2 regions of the Borborobacter xinjiangensis genome follow, and region 2 is predicted to be linked to the other one. Evidence: riboswitches for the same ligand, from Rfam matches in the RefSeq annotation. Region 2 holds a riboswitch; the other holds the start of a gene.
The links. A riboswitch is a leader RNA that binds a small molecule or an ion and turns the genes downstream of it on or off. The one in region 2 is predicted to bind thiamine pyrophosphate.

Region 1 (9,277 bases), on a different contig from region 2:
CTGAAGCTCGCCGCTTCGGCGGTTTTGCGTCCTCCGGCAGACAAGACGCCCCCATCCGTCCCCGCGATCTGCCGCGTCCTCCACAAAGCCCATGGAACAATTCCCTCCTGAGACGCGTTCTGATGCGTCGAGGGAAAGTAGAGCAACCCAATCCCGAGAGGGTCGGCGTTCCCGGGTCGGATGTTGAAACACCCGTAGTCGCGAGGTGGACGCGAGATCGAACGCCCCTGAGTGAGGGAGCGCAAGACGATGGAAGACAAGGCTAGGCGCAAGATGATCCGCGCTGCCATGGCGGCGCCCTACCTTGAACGGAGCGAAGAACACGATCTTGCGTTGCGTTGGAAGGATCACGGCGACCAGGAGGCGATGCACCGCATCACCACTGCCCACATGCGCCTCGTCATTTCCATGGCAACCAAATTCCGCTATTTCGGCCTTTCCATGGGCGATCTCGTCCAGGAGGGATATGTAGGCTTGCTGGAGGCGGCGCTGCGCTTCGAGCCTGATCGCGACGTGCGGTTCTCGACCTATGCGAGCTGGTGGATCCGGGCTTCCATTCAGGACTACATCCTGCGCAACTGGTCTATCGTGCGCGGAGGTACGAGTTCGGCTCAAAAGGCGCTGTTCTTCAATCTGCGCCGGCTGCGCGCACGCCTTGCCCAGGGACCGGACACGCTCTCCGGCACCGCGCTCTACAAGGAGGTCTCGGAGGCCCTCGGAGTTTCGGAAGCCGATGTGGCGATGATGGACTCGCGGCTTTCCGGCCCGGATGCCTCGCTCAATGCGCCGCTGGTCGACGACGGAGGCCGCTCGGCCGACCGGATGGATTTCCTGATATCGGATGAGCCCCTGCCCGACGAGGTGGCCGGCGAGGCGATTGATGTCGAGCGTCGCTCAAGCTGGCTGAAGAACGCGCTTGGCGTTCTCAATGACCGGGAATTGCGGATCATCGAGGAGCGCCGGTTGCAGGACGAAGGCGCCACCCTGGAGTCGCTCGGCCAGACGCTCGGAATTTCCAAGGAGCGCGTTCGCCAGATCGAAAACCGCGCGATGGAAAAGCTGAGACTGGCGCTGGTGAAGGAGAGCCCGGCGTTCTTGTCCGCCTGACCTGTCGGATCACCGGTCGGTGACGATCTTGACCTTGTCGCCGGCCGACACCGTGGCGCCGGGCGCAAGCCCATTCAGCACGCGAAACAGATCGAGCTTTCTGTCGACGCCGACCATCTGGGCGGCGAGTGTGCCCATTGTCTGGCCAGGCCGTACCGTAACCACGCGAATGCGCAGCGGCTTCAACGCGGCTTTTTCAGCCGCCGTCAGCACATGAAAGGAGCCGCTCACCGAGCGAGCGACGGAATTCAGCGCCGTGCTCGCAATAGGCGCCGCAGTCAGCAGGCGGTAGACCTGTCCGCCCGCTCGGATGACGACGATGTCGAACTGCCATCCGTCGGCCCGGGCCGACGCCAGTGCCGCCTCGTTGCCGTTGATCGTCTCGGTGCGCACACTCGCGTCCTCGAGCCCGGCAACCCAGCCGCTGCGTAGGTAATCGGTCAGGGCGACGCCCTTGTCGATCGTCACGCCGTCGAAGCGGACGGCGATGTCGCCGGGTCCGGTCGCCGTCACGGCGGCAGCACTGTTGTCTATGACGAAACCCGACGGCACCGAAAAGCTCACGCCGAGACGCGGATGCAGGAAAGTGGTGCCGCGCACATAGCCTTCTTCCGGCGTGTCCCCGAACAACAGGCCATCGATGCCGGCAAGGAACGAATCGCGCTCGGTGACGCCGGTGCCCGGCGCGCCGAACTGGCGAGCATGGCGCTTGGCCAACTCGATGCGTTGAGGAGCGTTGGGATGGCTTGCCAGAAAATCGAGGCTTGGATCCGTGGCGCCGCTGATCGAGCGGAAATCGCTGTAGGCCGCCATGGATTGCAGAAACCGTCCGGCGGCGAATGGGTCGAACCCAGCCTGAGCGCTCGCCTTGATGCCGATGGCATCCGCTTCCAGTTCCTGGTTGCGCGAAAACTGCGCCAGCCTGAGCTTGCCGCGGATCAGCGCCACCTTTGCTGTCGGGCTTTCGCCCAGAACGTCGGTGACGACCTTGGTGGCCAGCACCTCCTCGGCTTCCTTTTGCTGGCGCTGTAGGCCGTGATTGGCGGTGACATGGCCCATTTCGTGAGAAATGACGGCCGCAAGTTCGGCCGAATCATTGGCGAGCGCCAGGAGACCCCGAGTGACGTAGAGATAGCCTCCCGGCAGTGCGAAGGCGTTGACGTTGGGCGAGTTCAGGATGGTGATGCGGTAGGTCTGGGTCGGGTTGCCCGAAACCGTAGTGAGATTGCCGACAACCTTCGCGACCATCCGCTCCAGCTTGGGATCGGAATATTCCCCGCCATAGGTCGCCAATATGCGCGGATGCTGGCTGCGCGCCAGCTCCGCCAACCTGTTGTTGCGCGAAACACTGTCGACCGTCACCGGGTTGTCGGAGGGACGGAAGGCCGACTCCTTGAGATCTCCTCCGAACATCTGACAGCCTGCGAGGAGCGCCAGCGTAGCCATGGCTGCACAGGCGCGCGTGCTGCGGCGCAGGCGCGAGGGCGACGTTCCGGCTATGGGCGCGCAGGTCGACAGTTCGGCGTCCTTTCTGAGATCAAAGCCCATCGGCGCGGATTCGATGCGTGGACTTATTCGCCCAATTACGCAAGATGGGAAAACGGTCAGGTTCCGATGCCCCTCTGGCCGCAAATTATGTCGGCTTCCGGGCGCCTCTCGTCGTTTGCGCCTCTTCCGCCTCCCGGCCAATATAATGCCGGAAGGACAAAGGTCCATGCTCGCCGAAAAAAGCCGACGTCTTACCGGTCGCACTAACCGCTCCATGCTCGATAAACACCATGTTTCCGGCCATTCGGCGTGCGTCTTCTGCCTGATGTGTCACGAAAACCACAGTCATTCCAGATTCGGCGTGGACGCCCGCCACCAGATCGACCATCTCTTCCCGCAAAGCCGGGCCGAGCGATGCAAATGGCTCGTCGAGAAGCAGCACCGGCCGGTCGCGCACCAGCACGCGCGCCAGCGCGACGCGCTGCCGCTCGCCGCCGGAGAGTTCGCGCGGCAGACGCCTCTCCTTCCCGGCAAGCCCTGTTCGAGCGAGGGCCTGCGTGATTGCCGCATGGTCGCCGGCGGTCAGCCGCAGCGACGGTGAGCGGCCGAGGCCGACATTCTGCTGGACGGTCAGATGGGCAAAGAGGTTGTTTTCCTGAAACACCATCGACACCGGCCTCGCCGCGGGCGGCGCTTCGGTCACATCCTTGCCGCCGATCAGCACGCGACCTGACTGCGGCGTCTCGAAGCCGGCAATGAGGTTGAGCAACGTCGACTTGCCCGATCCACTCGGCCCCATCACGGTGGTGATCGCCGCCGCCTCTATCTCCACGTCGAAGCGCATCGACATCTCGCCATAGCAGAACGCGGCCTTGTCCAGCCTGATCGCCGCGCCAGTCGGCCGTGTCCTGGAATTCATGGCGCATGGTCCTTTCCGAGCCGACCCGCCAGCATCATCAGCGCCAGGCAGAGCAGGCCGAGCATCAGCGCCAATCCGGCCGCATCTTCCGTTCGATAACTGCCCATGCGCCCAAGCAGGAGATAGGGCAGCGTCTGCACCTGATCGCTGCCGAACAGCGCGATCACCCCAAGATCGCCGAGCGAAAGCGCCATGGCAAAAGCGAAAGCTGTCGACAGCGGACGGCGCAGCACCGGCCAGTCGATCAGTCGCAACCGGTTCCAGCCAGCGAGACCCAGCTGCGCGCAAAGCCGCTCGTGGCGTTCGCTTGCCGCATCGTGCGCCGGGCGGATGGCGCGAATGGCGAAGGGCATCGCCATCACCGCGTTGACGGTGACGACCATGATCGGAGCGACCGCAAAGACGTCGCCGAAATGACGCAACAGCACGAACCACCCGGCACCGACGACGATGGGCGGCACCACCAGCACGAAGCCGGCGCCGGTGTCGGTTGCCTGTTCCAGCACCGACTTGCGGCCGGGGCCGCGCCTGAGCGCCAAAGCGCGCCGCGCCATGACCAGCGCAAGCGTCAGCACAATGCAAAGACATGCCGATAGAAGCGCAAGCACAAGGCTCGTCGCGGCGGCGCTGCGCACCGCGCTTTCACCGGCAAGGCGGGCAAGATCGGCACCAAGCCCGGCAAACACCGTCGCCAGCATGGGTCCCGCGACGAAGCCAAGTGTGGCTGCGAGCAGCAAGGCGTTGAGCGTTGTCTCGCTACGCGAGGCTGAAATGAAGCGGCGCTGCGTAACCGAAAGATTGGGATCGGCTGCGACAGCGACGCCGAGCCGCAACAGGGCGAACACCACGGCCATGGTCAGGACGATCTGCAACAGCGTCAGCGCCACGGCGCGCGCCGGATCGAAGTCGAAGCGCAGGGACTGGTATATGGCGACTTCCAGCGTGGTGGCGCTCGGGCCGCCACCCAGCGTCAGCACAATGGTAAACGAGGTGATGCAGAGCATGAACACCAGGCCGGCCACGCCGGGCAGGCTGGCGCGCAGCACCGGCCATTCGACCAGCCGAAAGGCCGGCCGTGCCCCCATGCCAAGCTGGCTCGCCAGCCGCCACTGGTCTGGTGGCACCGTATTCAGGGCTTCGAGGAATAGCCGTGCTGCCAGCGGCAGGTTGAAGAATACATGGGCGACCAGAATGCCTGACAGTCCGTATATTCCCGGCCAATCCTCGCCGGAGATCGCGCCGAACATGTCGGCGAAGAGGCCGGCGCGGCCGTAGAGCGCCAGCACGCCGAGTGCTGCGACGATCGCCGGCAGCGCCAACGGCACTGCGAAAAGCTGCAGGATCAGGCCGCGGCCCCAAAATGAAGGATGCCGCGACAAAGCGCGGGCAACGAACAGAGCGGGAATGACCGAAAGCAGGGTCGACAGCAAAGCCTGCCAAAGCGTGAAGCGGACAACGCGCATCAGATAGGAATCGAACGCCGAAAACGCGCCCGACAGGTCGCCCGCGCCCTCCACGACCAGACCGACAAACGCCCCGCCGATGAGAAGGGTGACCGCCGCAAGCGCTAGCACGCCGGCGGTTATGCGGGCGTCGGCGTGGTGGGCGGACTGCACGCGACCTAAGCTGCGCATGAGCGGAGCGCCAGGGAAGGTTGCACGTCGGCCTTGCCGACGTCACCCCCCTCTGTCCTGGACATCCCGCCCTCAAGGGGGGAGATCACGCCGGCATCAAAATCCCCCTTCCTCTCTATCGTCGCAAGAGAGATGCAAACGAGCGTGAAAGCCAATCTCCCCCCTTGAGGGGGAGATGTCCGGCAGGACAGAGGGGGGTATGGCACTCTCATTACCGGTTTCCCGAGGCGCGCCTACTACTTGCTCATCACCGCCAGCCATTCATCGACCCAGGCCTTACGATTGGCGGCCACTTCTTCCGAACCAATCTCGAGGGTGGTCGTCGGCTTGATCAGCTTGTCGAATGCAGGATTGAGCGGCTTGTCGGTCTCTCCGGCAGGAAGCATCCAGTTGGTTTCGGGAATGACGTCCTGAAAGCCGGGGCCGACCATGAATTCCATGAATTTTTTCGCCAGCGGGTTCTTCGCGCCGGTGGTGGTGATGCCGGCCACCTCGACTTGCAGATAATGACCCTCGGCGAAGGAGGCCGCCTTGTATCTTTCGCTTCCTTCCGAAATCATGTGATAGGCAGGCGATGTCGTATAGGAGAGCACCATCGGCGCCTCGCCCTTGGTGAACAGGCCATAGGCCTCGCTCCAGCCGGGTGTCACCGTCAGCACGCGGTTCTTAAGCTTCGCCCACGCTTCCTGAGCCCTATCGCCATAGACGGCCTTGACCCACAGAAGCAGGCCGAGCCCCGGCGTCGAGGTGCGCGGGTCCTGGATGACGATCTTTTCGCTGGCATCGCCTTCGACCAGTTCCTTGAGACTGGCCGGCGGGTTGGCGAGCTTCTCCGTGTCGTAGATCACGGCGAAATAGCCATAGTCGAACGGCACGAATATATCGTCGCTCCACCCACCCGGCACCTTGACCTTGGAAGCGTCGACGCCCGAGGCTGTGAACAGGCCGGTCTTGCGCGCTTCGGCCGTCAGGTTGGTATCGAGTCCGAGCACGATTTCGGCCTTGGTTGCCTCACCTTCGAGCTTGACCCGGTTGAGCAGGGCCACGCCGTCGGCCACCGAAACGAAATCGACCGTGCAGCCGCATTCGGCCTCGAACGCCTTCTTGATCTGCGGACCCGGCCCCCACTCGGCCGTGAAGCTTTCATAGGTGTAGACGGTAAGCTTCTCGGCAGCCATTGCAGGCGCGGAAGCGGCAAGCGCGAGAGCGGAGACCAGGGAGAAAAGCAGTGTGCGCATCGGCGCCTCCTTCATTGCTGTTGAGGGGAATTGAAGCGCCGGACGTCCGAAGCATCTAATCCCTCCGCCGGTACAAACCGGATCAGGTTCAGCGGGTTGGCTGGGTTTCCCCTAAACCTCTCAGCCGGCACATGAACCATGCACACGGCACCCCGTTAGAGCGTCGATAGACATAGGGCGGAGCAAGGGGGCGCGCAAGCGCTGTTTGGCTTTCGCTCCGGCAAGCTCCGCCCTTCCGTTACGGGGGGACGGCGTGATAGAGGCGAGCGACAATGAGCCGATTTTTCATCCTGCTTGGCGGCGACCTCATCCGTACGCCCCGCCTTGAAGCGCAGCTTGCGGGCAGCCGCGTCATTGCCGCCGATTCCGGCATCCGCCATGCGGCCATGCTCGACGTGATGCCCGAGCTATGGGTCGGCGATTTCGATTCGACGCCGGCCGACCTGCTGGACGACTATTCGGGGGTCCCGCGCGACGTCTTCCCCCCCGATAAGGACAACACCGACGGCGAACTCGCAATCGCTGCGGCGCTCGACATGGGTGCGACCTCGTTGGTGCTGGCCGGGGCCTTCGGCGGGTCGCGAGCCGACCATGCATATCTGCATCTGGCGCTGGCGGTGCGGCTGGCTGAGGATGGAACACCTGTCGTCCTGACCAGCGGCCATCAGGAAGGGCGGCCACTCCTGCCCGGCACCACCAGTTTCGACTATCCGGACGGAACGGTGTTTTCGGTGATCGGCTTTTCCGAACTTTCCGGCCTGACCGAAACCGGCGCCAAGTGGCCTCTCGACCGTGTCGAGGTGCCCTTCGGCTCCTCGCTCACCCTCTCCAATGAAGTGCGCGGCAACCTGCGCATAGCGCTCGATAGCGGTCGCGCGATGCTGATTGCCCATCCCTATCCTTCGGACATCTGATTCATGGCTCCACCCCTTCTCTCACTCGACGGGATAAGACTGACCTTCGGAGGGACACCCCTGCTCGATGGCGCTTCGCTTTCGGCTTCGGCCGGCGAGCGCATAGCACTGGTCGGGCGCAACGGCTCGGGCAAGTCGACGCTTCTGAAGATCGCCGCCGGCATGGTCGAGGCGCAGGACGGCGAGGTCTTTCGCCAGCCCTCCGCCACGATCCGCTACCTGCCGCAGATGCCCGACATGGATGGCTTCGCCAATGTCCGCGCCTATGTGGAAGCAGGGCTTGGCCCGGCGGACGATCCTTATCGCGCCACCTATCTCATGGAGCATCTGGGTCTGACCGGCGAGGAAAGTCCTGCCCGACTTTCCGGCGGCGAGGCGCGGCGCGCCGCCTTGGCGCGGGTGATGGCGCCGGAGCCGGACATATTGCTGCTCGACGAGCCGACCAACCATCTCGACCTCACCGTGATTGAGTGGCTCGAAGAGGAACTCAGCCGTACGTCTTCCGCGCTGATAATGATCTCGCATGACCGGCGTTTTCTCGAACGCGTGTCGCGCGCCACGGTCTGGCTCGATCGTGGCCAGACCCGCCGGCTCGACAAGGGCTTCGCTCATTTCGAGGAATGGCGCGACATCATCCTCGAGGAAGAAGAGCGCGAACAGCACAAGCTCGGCCGCCAGATCGTGCGCGAGGAACACTGGCTGCGCTATGGCGTGACCGCACGGCGCAAGCGCAACATGCGCCGGCTTGGCGAATTGCAGTCGATGCGCCAGCGCTTCCGCAGCCATCGCGGCGCTGAGGGAGTGGCGACGATGGTGGCGAGTGACGCCGCCGAATCCGGCAAGCTGGTCATCGAGGCGAAATCCATCGGCAAGAGCTTCGGCGACCTCACCGTGGTCAAAGATTTCTCCACGCGCATCCAGCGTGGCGACCGCATCGGCATGGTCGGGCCGAACGGCGCCGGCAAGACAACGCTTCTGAAGATGCTGACCGGCGAACTGGAGCCGGATTCAGGTTCGGTGCGCCTCGGCGTCAATCTCGAGATCGCCACGCTCGACCAGAAGCGCGCCGCCGTCGACCCGCAGGAGACGCTCGCTCACTTCCTGACCGATGGACGCGGGGAAAATCTCGTCATCAATGGCGAGGAGCGTCATGTCGTCTCCTATATGAAGGATTTCCTGTTCAAGCCGGAGCAGGCGCGCACGCCGGTGCGCGAGCTTTCCGGCGGCGAGCGGGCGCGGCTCATCCTGGCCCGGGTGCTGGCGCGTCCGGCCAACCTGCTGGTGCTGGACGAGCCAACCAACGATCTCGACATGGAGACACTGGAACTGCTGCAGGAACTCGTCGCCGGTTTCGCCGGCACCGTCATCCTCGTCAGCCATGATCGCGATTTTCTCGACCGCACTGTCACAAGCATCATCGCGCCCGAAGGCGATGGACGCTGGGTAGAATATGCCGGCGGCTATTCCGACATGCTGGCGCAACGCGGCGGCAACAAGCTTGCCGACCGACGAACGGCTGGCAGGCAGCCGCCGGAAAAGCCGCGCACCGAAAGCGCCCCTCCGCCGAAGGCGCCAGCGACAAAACTCTCCTTCAAGCAGAAATTCGCGCTTGAAAACCTGCCGGGAAAGATGGCTGCGATTTCCGAGGCGATTTCCGATCTGGAGAACAGCATCGCCGATCCGGCATTCTACGAGCGCGACCCGAAGGGTTTTCAGAAGACCATCGTAGCGCTCGACAAGGAGCGCGCCACCCTGGCCGCCATGGAGGAGGAGTGGCTGGAACTGGAGATGCTCCGGGAAGAGCTGGAGGGGTGAGGAGTGGTGCGCGTTAGGTCATGAACTCATAAATCTGGTCGAAATGGTGTGAGGCCATCTCGCCGGATACAAGGAGCGAAGGCGCAGGAAAAGCCAACGCTTTGGCTTTTCGAACGCCCCGAGCCATTAGCGAAGGGCAGGAGCGAGGTGCCTCGCCACCCA
Region 2 (9,277 bases):
AGATTTCATTGCCGAATCTCTCGCCGAGTGCCTCGAACAGACCGGGGTCGTCATAGGAATCGCCGCCCATGATCGGCGTGGTGATGCCAACTTCGCGAATCGCGCGGATGATCGTGCCGAGATCAGGCATATAGGATGAGATGAAGATCACATCCGGCTTTTCCGGCAGCGCCTGCAGACGGGCAAGCTGCGCGGAAAAGTCCTGCGCGCCCTGCGTATAGGCGTCCTGGAGCACGACTTCGCCGCCCAGGTCCTTGAAATGCTGGGTGAAATATTTGCTCAGGCTCTTGGTGTAGGCGATGAACTGATCGGTAACTACATAGGCCGTCTTCCAGCCGCGCTCCTTGAAGGCGTATTCGGCCGCGGTCGCGCCCATCGCCGTGTTCCACATCGACAAGGTGAACTGCTTGTCGCCGAGCGACCAGGAGCTGTAGAGCGGATCGGAAGCGCAGGTTGAGATGCCGACAATGTTGGCGTTCTGCGCCTCGCGGCTGGCAGGCCCGCCGAAATCGAAATCGCATGGCGCGATGATCAGCTCGGCGCCCTGGTTGATCACGTTGATGGCATTGTTGCCGACCGTCACCGGATCGCTCTTGCCGTCGATGTTGACCAGCTTGATCTGCTTGCCGAGCAGGCCACCTTGCTCGTTAAGGACCTTGACGGCGACTTCCGCGCCCTTGAGACCCGCCTCGTCCAGCGGCGCCTGCACGCCGGTCAGGCTGAGCGCGCCGCCGATGATGATCTCGTCGGCCGCGGCATTTGCCGCCAGACCCGCACTCAATGCCAGCGCCATGACGAGACGCGAAACTCCACCGTATAGCCTCACTTAGATGCCCTCCATAATCGAACCGGTTTCAAAGGTTTCAACGCGCTGCAATGCTCCGCAGCCACAAAATTGTCAATATTGAAAATTTTCTTTTAAGAAAATCAGGTCCGGCGCGGAATGGAAGCGCGGGTCGAAACGAAAAAGATTTCAGCAGGTTGCTCGCTGGTGCGGACATAGGCATGCGCGACGCCCGAATCGAAACAGACGCTGTCGCCTTGCTCCAGATGCTGGGGCTCCCGACCTTCATAGTGGAGGTCGATCGAGCCTGAAAGCACCGTCACGACCTCTTCGCCCTCATGGTTGCTCCAGTCGACGCGGTCAGGCACTTGCGTCGTGTGGATGATCATGATTCCCGGGTTGAGCCGGCCGTGTGTCCGGGTGGCCTGAGGGTAATAGTCGTACAGGCCGGTATGGTGCGGTTCTATCTGCGAGCGTCGCTGCAGGATGAACTTTTCCTCCTGGGTGTCCTGCTCGATGATGTCGGTTACAAGAACACCCAGGCCCCGGGCTATTTTGTAGATGGTCTGGAAACCGCCCAAAACTTTGCCGGTCTCGATCTTGCTGATGGTGGCGAACGAGACACCGCTTTTCTTGCTGAGTTCTACGAGAGTAACATTTTGGGCCAGGCGTCGCTGCCTTAGTCTCTTCCCGATATTGGCCGGAGATGAAGTCTGCTCTGCCTTCCGGGACTTCTGAATTTTTGCCATGTGAATCGTCAAGGCTTTACTGCGGTTGCGAAGCCGACAGCTACCGCCACGTCGACATGGCGCTATGCATGGCATGGTCCGGATGCTTTGGCCAGTGCATCAGCTACAGCCGGGTTGACAGGCAGGCCGGCGATCGCCCAACATGCAGCCTTCACCAGGGGAGTCCCGACAAGGGGCTGAGATACTGCTGGCTCGCGCAGCGCAGTGACCCGTCGAACCTGATCCAGTTCATACTGGCGTAGGGATGGTGCAGGCGCTCCATGGGTCATCTGTCCGTCGCGGGCGATGCGAAATATCGGATAAGCTGTCCGATCGCTGACAAGCGAAGCGTCTTATTCCTCCTTCCGGCACCGAACTGGGTCTCCAATGCGACCGAGCAAAGGAGGTCCCTATGAATGCCTTGACTCCCACCGTCACCACCGGCGTGCTGCCCGCATCGCGCAAGATCTACAAGGCTGGAGCCATCCATGCCGATCTTCGCGTGCCGATGCGCGAGATCGCCGTTCATCCGAGCGCCGGCGAACCGCCGGTGACGGTTTATGATTCCTCGGGCCCCTACACCGACGCCGATGCGGCCATTGCCATCGACAAGGGCCTGCCGCGTCTTCGCGAAGCCTGGATCGCGGCGCGCGGCGATGTAGAATCCTATGAAGGCCGCACGGTCAGGCCTGAGGACAACGGCTTTGTCTCAGGCGATCGGCTGACGCCGGAATTTCCGGCGCGGCATCGTGCGCTGCGTGCGGTGTCCGGCCGGGCCGTGACCCAGCTTGCCTATGCGCGCGCCGGTATCGTCACGCCGGAAATGGAATTCGTGGCCATCCGCGAGAATCTCGGGCGGGAGCGGCTGGCGCATGCGGCGGAGCGCGACGGCCAATCCTTCGGCGCCGCAGTTCCTGATTTCGTCACGCCTGAATTCGTGCGCGACGAGGTGGCGCGCGGCCGCGCCATCATTCCCGCCAACATAAACCATCCCGAAAGCGAGCCGATGATCATCGGCCGCAATTTCCTGGTGAAGATCAACGCGAATATCGGCAACTCGGCGGTCACCTCCTCCATGGCCGAGGAAGTGGAAAAGATGGTGTGGGCGATCCGCTGGGGCGCCGACACCGTCATGGACCTGTCGACCGGCCGCAACATCCACAATATCCGCGAATGGATCATCCGCAACGCGCCGGTGCCGATCGGTACCGTGCCGCTCTACCAGGCGCTGGAAAAGGTTGGCGGCATCGCCGAGGACCTGAGTTGGGAGGTTTATCGAGATACGCTGATCGAGCAGGCCGAGCAGGGCGTCGACTACTTCACCATCCATGCCGGGGTGCGGCTTTCCCACATTCCGCTGACGGTCGATCGCGTCACCGGCATCGTCAGCAGGGGTGGCTCGATCATGGCCAAATGGTGCCTGCATCACCATAGGGAGAGCTTTCTCTACGAGCATTTCGACGAAATCTGCGACATCGCCCGCGCCTATGACGTGTCCTTCTCGCTCGGCGACGGCCTGCGCCCCGGCTCCATAGCCGACGCCAACGATGCCGCGCAGTTCGCCGAACTGGAGACGCTGGGAGAGCTGACGCAGATCGCCTGGGCCAAGGACTGCCAGGTGATGATCGAGGGGCCGGGCCATGTGCCCATGCACAAGATCAAGGAGAACATGGACAAGCAGCTCGAAGTCTGCGGCGAGGCGCCGTTCTACACGCTCGGGCCGCTGACGACCGACATTGCGCCGGGCTACGACCACATCACCTCCGGCATCGGGGCGGCGATGATCGGCTGGTTCGGCACCGCCATGCTCTGCTATGTCACGCCCAAGGAGCATCTCGGCCTTCCCGACCGCGACGACGTCAAGACTGGCGTCATCACCTACAAGATCGCAGCACATGCCGCCGATCTCGCCAAGGGGCATCCGGCCGCGAAAATACGTGACGACGCGCTGTCGCGGGCGCGCTTCGAATTCCGCTGGGAGGATCAGTTCAACCTCTCGCTCGATCCGGAAACGGCGCGCTCCTTCCACGACGAGACGCTGCCCAAGGAGGCGCACAAGGTGGCGCATTTCTGCTCGATGTGCGGGCCGAAATTCTGCTCCATGCGCATCTCGCACGATATCCGTGACGCTGCCCGCCAGGAAGCCGTCCGCAAGGACGGCATGGCAGCGATGGCGGAGAAATTTCGCGAGGGCGGCGATCTATACATGCCGCTGGAAAAAGCCGCGCCGGATACCGAGAAGGCACTATGAAGGTGCTGGTCCAAGGGGCCGGCGTCGCCGGCCTCACGGTCGCGCATGAGCTCAGCCGTCGCGGCGCGTCGGTTTGCGTCAGCGACCCGCGCCGTGACCTAACCGCCACTGCCTCGTGGTTCGCCGGCGGCATGCTGGCACCCTGGTGCGAGCGTGAGAGCGCCGAGCGGATGGTACTGGAGCTCGGAACCGGTGCCGCCGAATGGTGGGAAAGCGTTCTGCCCGGCCACGTCACGCGTGCCGGCACGCTGGTCGTGGCCCCGGCGCGCGACCGGGCTGAACTGGCGCGTTTCGCCGCGCGCACGACCGGCTTCGTGGAACTCGACGCGGCGGCGATCGCCGCGCTCGAACCCGATCTCGGCGGACGGTTTCGGCATGGCCTGTATTTTGCCGGCGAAGCGCATCTGGACCCACGCGCGGCCCTTCTCGCCCTGCACGACAAGCTGGAGGCGATGGGCGTCCGTTTCGAAAACCACAAGCCGGATGAGGCCAGCTTCGCTCGCGTTGTCGATTGTACCGGCATGGCCCGCGCCGGCACCGATCCGCAACTGCGTGGCGTGCGCGGCGAGATGCTGATCCTGCGGACGCCGGACATCACCCTTTCGAGGCCGGTACGGCTCCTGCATCCGCGTTTTCCGCTCTATGTCGTTCCGCGTTCCGACCACCATTTCATGGTCGGCGCGACCATGATCGAGAGCCATTCCGCCCGTCCGGTCACGGCGCGCTCGATGATGGAACTGCTCAACGCGGCTTACAGCCTGCACCCCGCCTTCGCCGAAGCCGAGATCATCGAGGCAGGCGTTGGTGTACGGCCGGCCTATGCCGACAACCTGCCGCGCGTCGACAAGCAGGCGAACACGATCAGCATCAACGGGCTCCACCGCCACGGCTTCCTGCTGGCGCCGGCAATGGCGCGGCAGGCAGCAGATCTTGTTCTCGAACACGCCGAAGCGAAGGAGCTTCTTCATGAAACTCACCATTAACGGCAAGACGGAGGAGGTCTCGGCCGCCACGCTGGCCGTTCTGCTGACCGAATTGGATTATGAAGGCGACTGGCTTGCCACCGCCCGCAATGGCGAGGTCGTGCATGCGGCCGATCGGCAGCACTGCCGACTGGCCGAAGGCGACCGGATCGAAATCCTCTCGCCCATGCAGGGGGGCTGAGAGATGCTTTCCCTCTACGGCAAGCAGCTTGCCTCGCGTCTTTTTCTCGGCACGGCCCAATATCCCTCGCCTGCGATCCTTGCCGACGCCGTGAGGGGCTCCGGAGCGTCGGTCGCGACCGTGTCGCTGCGCCGCGAAACGGCCGGCGGCGGCACGGGCGGCGGCGCGTTCTGGTCGCTGATCCGCTCGCTTGACGTCGCGGTGTTGCCAAATACGGCCGGGTGCCACTCGGCCAAGGAAGCCGTCACCACAGCGGCAATGGCGCGTGAGGTGTTCGGCACCAACTGGATCAAGCTCGAGGTCATCGGCAATCACGACACGCTGCAGCCGGAAGTGTTCGAACTTGTGGAAGCCGCCCGCATCCTTTGCCGCGACGGCTTTGCCGTCTTCCCCTACACCACCGACGATCTTGTAGTGGCCGAGCGGCTGCTTGAAGCCGGCTGCGAGGTGCTGATGCCATGGTGCGCGCCGATCGGCTCGGCCAAGGGGCCGCTCAACCTAGACGCGCTGCGCACCCTGCGCGGCCATTTCCCCGATGTCCCTCTCATAGTCGATGCGGGTCTCGGCCGGCCCTCCCATGCCGCGGCGGTGATGGAACTCGGCTTCGACGCCGTTCTCCTCAACACCGCGGTTGCCAAGGCAGGCGATCCGGCGGCAATGGCCGTCGCCTTCGCCAAAGCGGTCGAAGCCGGTCGCGCCGCCTATCTTGCCGGCATGCTGGAGCCACGCGACATGGCTGTCCCCTCGACGCCGGTGATCGGAAAGGCGGTGTTCACGTGAAGCTCGACCCGTTCTACCTGATTGTCGATAGCGCCGCCTGGACGAAGCGCCTGGTGCCGCTGGGCGTGAAGTTGGTTCAGCTCCGCATCAAGGACATGGAACGCCCTGCCCTGCTGGAGGAAATCCGCCAGGCCAGGACGATCTGCGAGCGCCATGGCTGCCAGCTCATCGTCAACGATCATTGGCGATTGGCGATCGAGGCTGGGTGCGACTTTGTCCATCTCGGCCAGGAAGACCTCGCGACGGCCGACCTTGGCGCTATCCGTCGCGCCGGAATGAGCCTGGGGCTCAGCACCCACGATCACGCAGAACTCGAAACCGCGCTTGCCGCACAGCCTGACTATGTGGCGCTCGGCCCGATCTATCCGACCATCTTGAAGAAGATGAAATGGGCGCCGCAAGGGCTGGAGCGCATTGCCGAGTGGAAGAAGCGCATCGGCCTCTTGCCGCTCGTCGCCATAGGAGGATTGAACCCGGGGCGGCTTGCGGGCGTTTTCGAGGCCGGCGCCGACACTGCGGCCGTGGTCACCGACATCACGCTCAACCCCGATCCGGAGGCGCGTGCTCGCGAATGGATCGAGCGGACCTCGCCATGGCGGTGAGCGGCGCGCCGCACGTATTGGTGGTGGCGGGATCGGACTCATCGGGCGGCGCCGGCCTTGCCCGCGACGTGGAAACGATCTCCGCATTCGGGCTACGCACCTGCCTGGCGGTAACGGCCGTGACGGTGCAGACCCATGTCGGCGTCGATCGCATCGAGCCCATGCCCGCCAACCTCATAGCCGAGCAGATGCGCGCCGCATTTGCCGCCAATGCAATTCGCGCGATCAAGATCGGCATGTTGGGGGCAGAGGAAGCCATTGCGGCAATGGCAGCCGTGTTGCGGCTGCACCGCCAGGTGCCCGCTGTTCTTGACCCGGTACTTGCCGCCTCGTCGGGCCGTGCGCTGTTGCCCGATACGGCCATCGGCGCGATGAAGCATGAGCTGATGCCGCTTTGTGCCCTGGTGACGCCGAACCTGATCGAGCTGGCGATCCTTACCGGCAGTGAGCCGGCCTCGCATGAGCCGGCCACCTTGCGGCAGGGTCACATGCTCCTGAAGGCCGGGTGCAATGCGGTGCTGGTGAAGGGTGGCCATGCGGGAGGTGTCGAAGCGGCCGATCTTTTGCTCCGCCCCGATCAGGTGCCAATGCGCTTTGCCGCGCCGCGCCTGGCAGGCACGATGCGCGGCACCGGCTGCATGCTCGCCAGCGCCATCGCAGCCCATCTGGCCGCCGAAGGCGAAATGGATTCGGTCGACGAGGCTGTACGGCAGGCAAAGCGCTACGTGTTCGAGAGGTACGCGGCAGCTACAACACCCGGCGATAACAACGTACTTCCGCAGCGTAATCCGTCCGAAGGTGGCCATTTGACGTAATTTTGTGCATGCGAGGCCCAAACTTGGAAAACCGTTCCCCACGCCAGAACGTTGACGGACTGGCGGGGCCGGGTCAGGTTCATGTCCAACTTGGGCCAGCCGCAGAGCAATGTACGACAAGACACCGAAGCACAGCGCAAGAGCGGAGCAGGGCCGCGAAGTAACCGTGGACCTGATCGCGGTGCTGGTCGCGGTGACCAATGATCGGCCTTGCGTCCTGACCATCCGTCAGGCCAGGGCACTGCCTTCGGGGCCCTTCGAACTCGGGCATCGGTCGCTGCAATCGGGCCTGCGCGACTGGGTCGAGCAACAGACTGGGCATCCGCTCGGCTATATCGAGCAGCTCTATACTTTCGCCGACCGCGACCGCGTCGCGCATGAACGGGTGCAGCGGGTCATCTCGATCAGCTATCTCGGCCTGACACGGCAGGATCAGGCCGAGGATGCGCCGAACCGGGACTGGCGGTGCTGGTACGACTATTTTCCTTGGGAGGATCACCGCGCCGGCCAACCGCCGATGCTGCGAGACGTACTTGAACCGCAACTGCGTGACTGGGCGAAAGCCGCCACCGGCGCTGAGTTGCGCCAGGACCGCTGGCAGCGGGCGGCGATCGCCTTCGGCTTCGACGCGTATGGCTGGAACGAGGAACTCGTCCTGCAACGCTACGAGCTTCTCTATGAAGCTCTGCTGGTGGAGGAAGCCCGGCGCGGCGGGCAGGCGGGCGAGCCGCTCCCGATCCCCGGACGGTCGATGACCGCCGATCATCGGCGCATCCTCGCCACAGGAATTGCCCGCCTTCGCAGCAAGATCAAATATCGGCCGGTCGTCTTCGAATTGATGCCCCCGGTTTTCACCCTCCTGCAATTACAGCGCACGGTCGAAGCATTGGTCGGCAGGCTGGTGCACAAGCAGAATTTCCGGCGCCTTATCGAGCAGCAGGAGCTGGTCGAGGAAACTGGAGAAACGACCGCCGACACAGGCGGGCGTCCAGCCAAGCTGTTCCGCTTCCGCCATGCGGTGCTGCCTGAACGATCCGTCGCCGGAACGAAATTACCACTTTCGCGCGCTTGACATCTCTTATGCTCACAGTAAGCATATGCCCTCATTATACTCAAATAGAGCATAACGAGGCTGACGATGCTGAACCCGCCCTTCCCGGCCGCCGCGTTGTATGAGCGTGTACGGCGGGTGATTCCACCGATCGAATGGCCCGTATTCGAAGACGATATCGCGGCGATTCTCGCTTTGAAGCGGGAACGCAATGCGGTCGTTCTGGCGCATAACTACCAGACACCGGAAATATTCCATTGCGTCGCCGACATTGTCGGAGACAGCCTGGCGCTGGCGCGCAAGGCGATGGAAGTGGAGGCCGATGTCATCGTGCTGGCTGGCGTACACTTCATGGCCGAGACTGCCAAGCTGCTCAATCCAAGCAAGACCGTGCTGATCCCGGACGAAGACGCAGGCTGCTCGCTAGCCGATTCGATTACGGCCGAGGACGTCCGCCTCCTTCGGCAGCGTTATCCGGGCGTGCCGGTCGTCACCTATGTCAACACGTCAGCCGCCGTGAAAGCGGAATCCGACATCTGCTGCACGTCGGGAAATGCGCGAGCCGTCGTCGAGTCGCTCGGCGTCGATCGGGTGATGATGCTGCCCGACGAATATCTCGCCAACAACATCGCCGCAGAGACCGAAGTCGAGATCATCACCTGGAAGGGACATTGCGAGGTGCACGAGCGGTTCACGCCCGCCGAGGTGCGCCAGTTGCGTGAAGACCATCCGGGCGTCGTGGTGCTTGCGCATCCCGAATGCCCGCCGGAGGTGGTGGCAGAGGCCGACTTTTCAGGTTCGACGGCGGTCATGTCGGACTATGTCGGCCAGCAAAAGCCGCCTCAGGTCGTGCTTTTGACCGAATGTTCGATGAGCGACAATGTTGCCGTCAACCATCCCGGGGTCGAATTCATCCGCCCGTGCAATCTCTGCCCGCATATGAAGCGGATTACGCTTGCCAATATCCGCCGGGCCCTGGAGGAGAACCGACACGAGGTCACCATCGATCCGGCTATCGCCGCCCCGGCGCGCCGTTCCGTCGAACGCATGCTTGCCATCTGAGCCCCGCAAGCATGAGCCTCGACCGCCACGATCTCGCCGG

Region 1: linked by a shared signal. The riboswitch ahead of thiB (thiamine ABC transporter substrate binding subunit) and the one ahead of thiC (phosphomethylpyrimidine synthase ThiC) in region 2 are both predicted to bind thiamine pyrophosphate.

What each region holds. Positions count from the first base shown of each region.
Region 1 covers NZ_JBLLVA010000007.1:49,817-59,093, forward strand. The annotation lists gene ACLKMW_RS10105 (RNA polymerase factor sigma-32) at 250-1,107, shown strand; gene ACLKMW_RS10110 (M48 family metalloprotease) at 1,117-2,553, opposite strand; gene thiQ (thiamine ABC transporter ATP-binding protein) at 2,741-3,514, opposite strand; gene thiP (thiamine/thiamine pyrophosphate ABC transporter permease) at 3,511-5,148, opposite strand; gene thiB (thiamine ABC transporter substrate binding subunit) at 5,385-6,386, opposite strand; TPP riboswitch at 6,429-6,551, opposite strand; gene ACLKMW_RS10130 (thiamine diphosphokinase) at 6,659-7,300, shown strand; gene ACLKMW_RS10135 (ABC-F family ATP-binding cassette domain-containing protein) at 7,304-9,115, shown strand.
Region 2 covers NZ_JBLLVA010000004.1:103,195-112,471, forward strand. The annotation lists gene ACLKMW_RS07115 (ABC transporter substrate-binding protein) at 1-793, opposite strand, end outside; gene ACLKMW_RS07120 (helix-turn-helix domain-containing protein) at 928-1,533, opposite strand; TPP riboswitch at 1,680-1,796, shown strand; gene thiC (phosphomethylpyrimidine synthase ThiC) at 1,925-3,763, shown strand; gene thiO (glycine oxidase ThiO) at 3,760-4,746, shown strand; gene thiS (sulfur carrier protein ThiS) at 4,730-4,927, shown strand; gene ACLKMW_RS07140 (thiazole synthase) at 4,931-5,707, shown strand; gene ACLKMW_RS07145 (thiamine phosphate synthase) at 5,704-6,309, shown strand; gene ACLKMW_RS07150 (hydroxymethylpyrimidine/phosphomethylpyrimidine kinase) at 6,279-7,124, shown strand; gene ACLKMW_RS07155 (NUDIX hydrolase) at 7,234-8,196, shown strand; gene nadA (quinolinate synthase NadA) at 8,263-9,237, shown strand; gene ACLKMW_RS07165 (L-aspartate oxidase) at 9,249-9,277, shown strand, end outside.